DNA from 3 places in the Pseudomonas monsensis genome. Region 3 is predicted to be linked to each of the others. Evidence: predicted binding sites of a transcription regulator. Region 3 holds the regulator's gene; each other region holds the start of a gene.
The links. Region 3 encodes sigma-54, which starts transcription at its own class of promoters, with help from an activator protein. Its sites were predicted from a motif close to ANTGGCATNNANNTTGCTNT; they were not measured.

Region 1: HV782_RS08525 (flagellar basal body rod protein FlgF) is a predicted target of sigma-54. The motif match lies at 1,534-1,553, and genes of this name have one in related genera.
Region 2: glnK (P-II family nitrogen regulator) is a predicted target of sigma-54. The motif match lies at 1,984-2,003, and genes of this name have one in related genera.

The regions. Positions count from the first base shown of each region.
Region 1 is NZ_CP077087.1:1,954,807-1,958,082, reverse strand. It holds gene flgG (flagellar basal-body rod protein FlgG) at 1-693, opposite strand, end outside; gene HV782_RS08525 (flagellar basal body rod protein FlgF) at 739-1,479, opposite strand; gene HV782_RS08520 (sigma-54-dependent transcriptional regulator) at 1,842-3,276, opposite strand, start outside.
Region 2 is NZ_CP077087.1:6,382,991-6,386,266, forward strand. It holds gene HV782_RS28330 (ammonium transporter) at 70-1,407, opposite strand; gene glnK (P-II family nitrogen regulator) at 1,444-1,782, opposite strand; gene HV782_RS28340 (accessory factor UbiK family protein) at 2,196-2,456, shown strand; gene HV782_RS28345 (BRO-N domain-containing protein) at 2,816-3,276, shown strand, end outside.
Region 3 is NZ_CP077087.1:1,268,691-1,271,966, forward strand. It holds gene rapZ (RNase adapter RapZ) at 1-303, opposite strand, end outside; gene ptsN (PTS IIA-like nitrogen regulatory protein PtsN) at 306-770, opposite strand; gene hpf (ribosome hibernation-promoting factor, HPF/YfiA family) at 783-1,091, opposite strand; gene HV782_RS05340 (RNA polymerase factor sigma-54) at 1,165-2,658, opposite strand; gene lptB (LPS export ABC transporter ATP-binding protein) at 2,843-3,276, opposite strand, start outside.

The sequences.
Region 1 (3,276 bases), 690 kb from region 3:
GACCATCTCCTCAACAGTGCTGACGTTCGAGGTTTCCAGAGTGTTCTGCAGCATGGTGCCGAAACCGTTCAGGCCCGGGGTACCGACTTGCGGCGCACCGGAAGCGGCGGTTTCCAGGAACAGGTTGTTGCCCACCGCTTGCAGACCGGCCGGGTTGATGAAGTCGGCGGTTTGCAGGTTGCCGATCACCTGGGACGCCGGGTTGCCGGCAATGGTGATCGACACGGTGCCGTCGCGGCCTACGGTGAAGGTCTGGGCATCGTTCGGAATGACGATGGCCGGTTCCAGGGCGAAACCGCTGGCGTTGACGATCTGGCCATTGGAATCGAGGTGGAACGTACCGTCACGGGTGTAGGACGTGGTGCCGTCCGGCTGCAGGATCTGGAAGAAACCACGACCGTCGATGGCCATGTCCAGCGGCTGCTCGGTGGTTTGCAGGCTGCCGGCGGTGAAGTTTTTCTGCGTGCCGACGATGCGCACACCGGTACCCACCTGCAGACCGGACGGCAGTTCGCTGTCCTGGGTCGACTGGGCGCCTGGCTGACGCTTGATCTGATACAGCAGGTCCTGGAACTCGGCGCGGTCACGTTTGAAACCCGTGGTCGAGACGTTCGCCAGGTTGTTGGAAATGGTGGTCAGGTTGGTGTCCTGGGCGGACAGACCGGTTTTGGCAACCCATAGAGCCGGAAGCATTCGATTCTCCTCGTGCGCCTGTTTTACGGCGCGACGTTCTGATAATTAGCTGATCTGCAAGACCCGAGCCATGGCCTGGTCGTCGTCTTTGGCGGTGTTCATCATCTTGACGTGCAATTCGAACTGCTTGGCCAGGGCCAGCACCGAAGTCATTTCTTCCACGGCGTTGACGTTGCTCGACTCGAGGAAACCCGACACCAGTTTGACGTTGGCGTCGGCCGGCGCAGGCTGGCCGTCCTTGGTGTAAATCGAGCCGTCGAGGCCCTTGTTCATGTTCTTGATGTCCGGGTTGACCAGCTTGATCCGGTCGACTTCCGCCATGACGCGCGGGCCTTCGCCCATCGCACGAATACTGATGGTGCCGTCTTCGCCGACTTCGATCTGCTGCTCGGGCGGCACGGCGATCGGACCGCCATTGCCCATCACCGGCATGCCGTTGCCGGCGCGCAGCACGCCGAGGGCGTCGACGTTGAGGCTGCCGGTGCGCACGTAGCTTTCGCCGCCGTTCGGGTTCTGCACGGCGATCCAGCCATTGCCGGTGACGGCGACATCGAGGTCACGGCCGGTCTGTACCAGCGAGCCCGGGGTGAAATCCGTGGCCGGGCGTTCGCTCATGGCAAAGGCACGCGCCGGAAAGCTGTCACCGAACACCGGCATCGAACGCGCCTGCTCCAGGTCGCGCTGAAAACCGTTGGTGGAGATGTTCGCCAGGTTGTTGGCATGGGCCTTTTGCGCCAGTGCGTTCTGGCTGGCGCCGGTCATTGCCACATAAAGGTACTTGTCCACACTCTTTCCTCTGCATGCCGGACGTTTGCCGCCCACCGCTGTACTGCTGAGCCATAAGCAATTTGCAGACCAACTTTTTTCTGGCGGCTGGCAGCCCGATAAACAAAGGACTTGAGGGAATCAGAGGGGAAACTTGAAATGTATCGAAGTCGAAAAACCGGCGGTGTTATGCCGCTTGGCGGCAATCCCGATCTCTGCGGCTGAAGGAGAACTTGTGGTGAGGGGATTTATCCCCCGATGGGTGGCGAAGCCGCCCCGCTTTTCCTTCAGGACGACCTCATTCGTAGGTTTTGCGACTGCTACGCAGCCGATCGGGGATAAATCCCCTCGCCACAAAAGCGCTTAAAACCACAGCATTGCTGTTAGTTTTCGGGGTCTTTGCCCACTTCATATTCGCGCAGCTTGTTGGCAATCGTGGTGTGCGAAACCCCCAGCCGCTTGCCCAACTGCCGGCTGCTTGGATGTTCGGAATACAGTCGCTCCAGCACCGCTTTTTCGAAACGCCCGACAATCTCGTCCAGACCACCTTCAAGCGAGAAATCGCCAAGCGGCTGACGCACACCGTAATCCGGCAGGCGAATATGCTCAGCCTTCACCGTGCCGCCCTCGCACAGCGAAACCGCCTGGAACAGCACGTTCTCCAACTGCCGCACGTTACCCGGCCAATGGTAATGACTGAGACGATCCATCGCCGCCGGCGCCAGTTTCGGCAGCGAGCAACCGATCTGCCGACTGGCCTGATCGAGGAAGTGCTCCACCAGTGGCGTCAACCCGTCGAGGCATTCGCGCAAGGGCGGGATGTGCAGCGACAGCACATTCAAACGGTGATACAGATCCTGGCGAAACTCGCCGCGTGCGCACAGTTCGGACAAGTCCACCTGAGTCGCGCAGATCACCCGCACATCCAGATACACCTCTTCATCGCTGCCGACCCGCCGGAAGCAACCGTCCTGCAAAAAGCGCAGCAGTTTCACTTGAAGGCGCGGGCTCATCTCGCCAACGCCATCGAGAAACAGCGTACCGCCCGCCGTCAGTTCCAGCAGGCCGAGCTTGCCTTCGGCGCGCGCCCCTTCGAACGCGCCCGGCCCGTAACCGAACAGCTCGGTCTCGGCCATGGACTCCGGCAAGCCGGCGCAATTGAGCGCCATCAACGGCGATTGCCCACGCGGGCTGGCGAGATGGCAGGCACGCGCCAGCAACTCTTTGCCGGTGCCGGTCTCGCCTTCGATCAACAGCGGCGCATCCAGCGGCGCCATGCGCCGGGCTTCACGCACCACCGCCGCCATCACTTTCGAGCTCTGGAAGATGCTGTCGAAGCCGCGCAACTCCTGTTTGCGTACGTTGTAGATACGCTCGCCAACCCGGTCGGCACGGTGCAGTGTCAGCACCGCGCCGGCCATCGCTTCGCTGTCGTCATGCTCCGATTGCAGCGGCGCGATATCAGCCAGAAAGATGCCGCCCTTGACCTTGACCCGCATGCCATTGATGCGCGACTTGTTGGCGCGCACCAGTTCCGGCAGGTCGAAATCTTCGGCATAACGCGACAGCGGTATCCCCGGCACCTCATCGACGCGCACCCCGAGCAACTGCGCCGCCGCACGGTTGGCGGCGACAATCGAGCCGCCCATGTCGATCGACAACACCGGAAACTCCAGCGCACCGAGCAAGGCATTCAATTCCATGTGCCGACGCTCGCTCGGCATCAAACCGACACGCTTGACACCAAACACCCCGGCAATCGCCTCGAACTTCGGCCGCAGCGCCTGAAACTGGATGTTGATCAGGTTCGGGCAATGC
Region 2 (3,276 bases), 1.3 Mb from region 3:
GCTCTCTCTGCGACAAACTCCAGACAAAAAAATGCCCGGCAAGCCGGGCAAGTTTTTTGCTGCGCGTACTTACAGGTTGTAGCCGCGTTCGTTGTGTTGTGCCAGATCGAGGCCTACGGACTCTTCTTCCTCGGTCACACGCAGACCCATCACAGCGTCCAGGACCTTGAGGATGATGAAGGTGACGATAGCGGTGTAGATCACCGTGAAGCCGACGCCTTTGCACTGAATCCACACTTGCGCGGCGATGTCGGTCACGGTGCCGAAGCCGCCCAGCGACGGTGCAGCGAATACGCCGGTGAGGATCGCGCCGAGGATACCGCCGATACCGTGTACGCCGAACGCGTCCAGGGAATCGTCATAACCGAGTTTGCGTTTCAGGGTAGTGGCGCAGAAGAAGCACACCACGCCTGCCGCCAGACCGATCACCAGTGCGCCCATCGGGCCCACGGTGCCAGCAGCCGGAGTAATTGCTACCAGACCGGCCACCACACCCGAGGCGATGCCCAGTGCACTTGGCTTGCCGTGGGTGATCCACTCGGCAAACATCCAGCCCAGTGCGGCGGCAGCGGTAGCGATCTGGGTGACCAGCATCGCCATACCGGCGGTGCCGTTGGCCGCCGCAGCGGAACCGGCGTTGAAGCCGAACCAGCCGACCCACAGCATGGCCGCGCCCATCAGGGTGTAACCGAGGTTGTGCGGGGCCATCGGGGTGGTCGGGAAGCCTTTGCGCTTGCCCAGTACGAGGCAGGCAATCAGACCGGCCACACCGGCGTTGATGTGCACCACGGTGCCGCCCGCGAAGTCGAGCACGCCCCAGTCCCACATCAGACCGCCGTTGCCGGACCAGACCATGTGCGCGATTGGCGCGTAAACCAGGGTGAACCAGATAGCCATGAAGATCAGCATCGCGGAGAACTTCATCCGCTCAGCGAACGCACCGACGATCAGCGCCGGGGTGATGATCGCGAAGGTCATCTGGAAGGTGATGAACACCGCCTCAGGGAACAACGCCGCAGGGCCGGTCAGGCTCGAAGGCGTGACACCGGCGAGGAACGCCTTGCCCATGCCGCCAAAGAACGAGTTGAAGTTGACGACGCCCTGCTCCATGCCGGTGGTGTCGAACGCAATGCTGTAGCCATAAATGACCCACAGGATGCTGATCAGACCGGTAATGGCGAAGCACTGCATCATCACGGAAAGAATGTTTTTCGAGCGAACCATGCCGCCGTAGAACAGCGCCAGGCCCGGGATGGTCATGAACAGCACGAGGGCTGTCGAGGTGAGCATCCAGGCAGTGTCGCCAGAATTGAGGACTGGGGCCGCCACTTCGTCTGCCGCCATTGCAAGGCTTGGCATTACGATGGACAACAGGGCTCCTAGCCCTGCGAATTTACGCAGAGTCATATTGTTTTCTCCTGGGGCGTTGGGGTTTGTGGCGGCTTAAATCGCGTCGGTATCGGTTTCGCCGGTACGGATGCGAATCGCCTGTTCCAGATTGACCACGAAGATCTTGCCGTCACCGATCTTGCCGGTGTTGGCCGCCTTGGTGATCGCCTCGATCACCCGATCCAGATCCTTGTCGTCGATGGCCACGTCGATTTTCACCTTGGGCAGAAAATCGACCACATATTCCGCGCCGCGATACAGCTCGGTGTGACCCTTCTGCCGGCCGAAGCCTTTGACTTCAGTAACGGTAATGCCCTGCACGCCGATTTCGGACAGCGACTCGCGCACGTCGTCCAACTTGAACGGCTTGATGATGGCAGTGACTAGCTTCATGAAACTCTCTCCCGAATTGGTGGACTTGCCCCAGGAAAACAAACCCGACTCAAGTCTAAGCGCAGTGCCTGGCTTTGTAACGCATCGTCGGCCTTACCTGCCCGACTGACGCCAGCTAACCGCTGCTGACGAAACTCCCCGCTCCGTCTGCCGCACTGCATTCGTCACAGCGACTGCATCAGTGCATGGGTCGAAGGTGACTAAGCAGAAACCTTGCCATCTCGCCAAAAACCTCTGATTTCAATCCCTTGGCCGCTGCCGCAAGCCATCCCGTGCAAAAGGCCTTGTGGATACGCACAACAACGGTGCGTCGCCGTCCGTCCCCTTGCGCGAAAAGCGTGCATCCCTGACCACGGGATTGACTATAGACACTGCGTGATACACTGCCCGCCATTGTTTTCAGGACATTCCCCATGCTCGCGCCCAAAGACTTCCTCGACGCCCTGAGCGGCACCGCCTCCCGCCTGTTCAGCGGCGACACCCCGCTGCCGAAAGCCGAAATCGAAAGCCAGTTCAAGATGCTGCTGCAGAGCGCCTTCAGCAAACTCGACCTGGTGAGCCGTGAAGAGTTTGATAGTCAGATGGTCGTTCTGGCCCGCACTCGCGCTCGCCTCGAAAGCCTCGAAGCCAAAGTCGCCGAGATGGAAGCCAAGCGGACACCGCCCGCGGAATAATCCGCGCCCTCTGTAGGAGCTGCCGAAGGCTGCAATCTTTTGATCTCCAGCCCTTCAACCATCCCGGCAACGTCCTACAACTTGCACCACCGCCGTCCGATTGCGCCGAAAAGCCCAGGTTTCTAAGCTCACCCGATGCTGAATGTTCAGCACCGGGTTTGGCGACCCGAACAGCTTAAGGCGCACGACAACCATGATGGCGGCTACATTTACCGCCACATCGTTTCATGGCGGTTGTGCGTGGGAGACCTTCGGGTCTGCCGGGTTCCTTTTGCTCCGGTTCGCCAACCCGCGTACAACTGCCACCCAATCGTTTGGCGACGATTGAGGGCAGCCCCTTAAGCAAGAGGAACTGCTCAATGATTCAAGAAGAGACTTATCTAAGCCCGCACATCTTCACCCGCCACAAACTCCCCCTCCACGCCCTCCTCATCCAGAACCAACCCTGGTTCTGTGCCCGAGACCTTAGCCGCCTGCTGCACATCTACCTAAACGAACGCATGCTGCGAAAACTCGACCCCGACCAATACCAAACCCGCAAAACCCTGATCCACAACCAGATCGAAAACACCCTGCTGATCAGCGAATCAGGCATCTACGCCCTCCTCGTCTACCACTACTGCCCCGAATACCGAGCGCTGCGCGAATGGCTCACCCACCAAGTCATCCCCACCCTGCGCGACGCCCAACACCCCACCACAAGCGAACGCCCACAACTGAGCCTGCTGAATTGGCCGGACATGACGTTGAGTTTGTTGCACTGGAATAATCAGCCGTGGATACGGTTGCAGGATGTGCCGCTGATGGTGGTGGAACGGGA
Region 3 (3,276 bases):
AAAACGCTTGAGCAGGGTTTCTTCGTCGGCATCCAGGTACAACACATCGCACTGGATGTGGCGGCTGCGGACTTCTTCAAGCAACTCCGGAAAGCGCGACAGATGGCTGGGCAGGTTGCGCGCATCAATCGACACGGCCACCAGCGGTTGCGCCAGCTCGGTATGAATCAGCGCGCGTTCGGCCAGTTCCGGCAGCAGGCCGGCTGGCAGGTTGTCGATGCAGTAATAGCCGTTGTCCTCAAGGACATCCAGAGCGGTGCTTTTACCCGAGCCGGAGCGGCCGCTGACAATGATCAAGCGCATGATTAGTGACCGTTCTGCTCGCTCAGGACGACCTGATACAAGGCTTCGTTACTCGATGCGCTGCGCAGTTTTTCACGAACTTCCTTGCGATCGAGCATGCTGGCGATCTGGCGCAGTAATTCCAGGTGAGCATCGGTGGCAGCTTCCGGCACCAGCAGGACGAACAGCAGGTCAACCGGAGCGCCGTCGATGGCATCGAAATCGATGGGTGCATCAAGGTGCATCAATGCGCTGATTGGCGCTTCGCAACCCTTGAGGCGGCAATGAGGAATGGCGATGCCGTTACCAAAACCGGTGGAACCGAGTTTTTCACGGGCAATCAACGCCTCGAAGACATCTTGCATCTCCAGATCAGGCACTTCACGGGCGATCAGGTTGGCAATCTGTTCGAGGGCTTTCTTTTTACTGCCGCCCGGCACGTTCACGAGGGAACGGCCGGGGGTCAGGATACTTTCAAGTCGGATCATGGAGTAGGGGGGTTATCGACCGGTAGCGCCCTGGAGCAGGCTCTGGGTCTTTTCCTTATGCTTTTTGAGTTGGCGATCCAGCTTGTCGGTGAGTGAGTCGATCGCAGCATACATATCAGTATCTTCTGCGTTGGCGACCACTTCGCTGCCGGGAATATGCAAGGTGGCTTCGATTTTCTGCTTCAGCTTTTCGACGCACATCGTGACTTGCACGTTGGTGATCTTGTCGAAATGGCGCTCTAATCGTTGAAGTTTCTCATTGATGTAATCGCGCAGAGGTTCGGTCACTTCCAGTTGGTGTCCACTGATGTTGACTTGCATACAGCTTCTCCTTCGTTGCCAGTGCATAAAGCGGCAGGCTGGATAGCCTGCCACTGGAACGCTGTAACGTGGCTTACATCAACCGCTTGCGTTCGCTCGAAGGCGCGATCCCGAGGGATTCGCGGTACTTGGCGACGGTGCGGCGAGCCACCTGAATGCCTTGTGCCTCCAGTAAACCAGCGATCTTGCTGTCACTCAACGGCTTTTTCTGATTTTCCGCGGCAACCAGTTTTTTGATGATCGCGCGGATCGCCGTGGACGAGCATTCGCCGCCTTCGGAGGTGCTGACGTGGCTGGAGAAAAAGTATTTCAGTTCATAAATACCGCGCGGGGTATGCATGAATTTCTGCGTGGTCACCCGGGAAATCGTCGATTCGTGCATGCCTACCGCTTCAGCGATGTCATGCAGGACCAGCGGTTTCATGGCCTCGTCGCCGTACTCCAGAAAGCCGCGCTGATGCTCGACGATCTGCGTGGCAACTTTCATCAGGGTCTCGTTGCGGCTCTGCAGGCTCTTGATGAACCAGCGGGCTTCCTGCAACTGATTGCGCATGAAGGTGTTGTCGGCACTGGTGTCGGCGCGACGGACGAAACCGGCGTACTGCGCGTTGACCCGCAGGCGTGGCACTGATTCCTGGTTCAGTTCGACCAGCCAGCGCTCGTTGTCCTTGCGCACGATGACGTCCGGTACCACGTATTCGGCTTCGGTCGATTCGATCTGTGAACCGGGACGCGGATTGAGGCTTTGCACCAGTTCGATGACCTGGCGCAGCTCGTCTTCCTTGAGCTTCATGCGGCGCATCAACTGGCTGTAATCCCGGCTGCCGAGCAGGTCGATGTAATCGGTGACCAGGCGTTTGGCTTCCGCGAGCCACGGCGTCTTGGCGGGCAACTGGCGCAGTTGCAGCAGCAGGCATTCACCGAGGTTGCGCGCACCGATACCGGCCGGCTCGAATTGCTGGATGCGGTGCAGGACGGCTTCGATTTCGTCCAGTTCGATATCCAGTTCCGGGTCGAATGCCTCGAGAATCTCTTCAAGGGTCTCGTCCAGGTAGCCCTGGTTGTTGATGCAGTCGATCAGCGTCACGGCGATCAGGCGATCGGTGTCGGACATCGGGGCAAGATTGAGTTGCCACAACAGGTGGCTTTGCAGGCTCTCGCCGGCAGAAGTGCGGGTGGTGAAATCCCACTCGTCATCATCGCTGCTGGGCAGGCTGCTGGCGCTGGTCTGGTAGACGTCTTCCCACGCGGTGTCGACCGGCAGCTCGTTGGGGATGCGCTCGTTCCATTCGCCCTCCTCGAGGTTGTCCACCGTCGGGGCGGATTCCTGGTAGGAAGGTTCCTGGATTTCAGTATTGGGCTTGTGTTCGGCGTTGTCGGCCAGCGGGTCGGAGTTGTCGAAGTCGTCGCCTTCTTCCTGGCGTTCGAGCATCGGATTGGATTCCAGGGCCTCCTGGATTTCCTGTTGCAGATCCAGGGTCGACAATTGGAGCAGGCGGATGGCCTGTTGCAGCTGCGGTGTCATCGTCAGCTGCTGGCCCATTCTCAAGACTAGCGATGGTTTCATGGCAGGGGCTTAACACCTTATTCGCCGGCGCTATGCGCCATCCACTACAGGGCGCCGAAGCGCCAAACTTAAGCAAATTATATGCCTGAAACTGAAGTGTTTGCCTAGAGCGCTGTAACAATTAAAACGTATAAAAAACTGCTTCAACGATACAGCGCCCTCGCGAACCACCGGGACGTCGCGCTTACAGGCGGAACTCGTGACCCAGATACACTTCTTTGACCAGATCGTTGGCCAGAATGGTTTCTGCGTCGCCTTCGGCAATCAACTGGCCGTCGTTGACGATGTAAGCGGTTTCGCAGATGTCCAGCGTCTCGCGGACGTTGTGGTCGGTGATCAGTACGCCGATGCCCTTGGCCTTGAGATGGTGGATGATCTGCTTGATGTCGCCGACCGAGATCGGGTCGACACCGGCGAACGGTTCGTCGAGCAGGATGAACTTCGGTGCAGTCGCCAGGGCGCGGGCGATTTCCACCCGGCGGCGTTCACCACCGGACAGGCTCATGCCGAGGTTGTCGCGGATGTGGCTGATGTGGAATTCCTGCAGCAGGCTTTCCAGCTCCTTGCGACGGCCTGCCTTGTCGAGTTCCGGGCGGGTCTCGAGGATGGCCATGATGT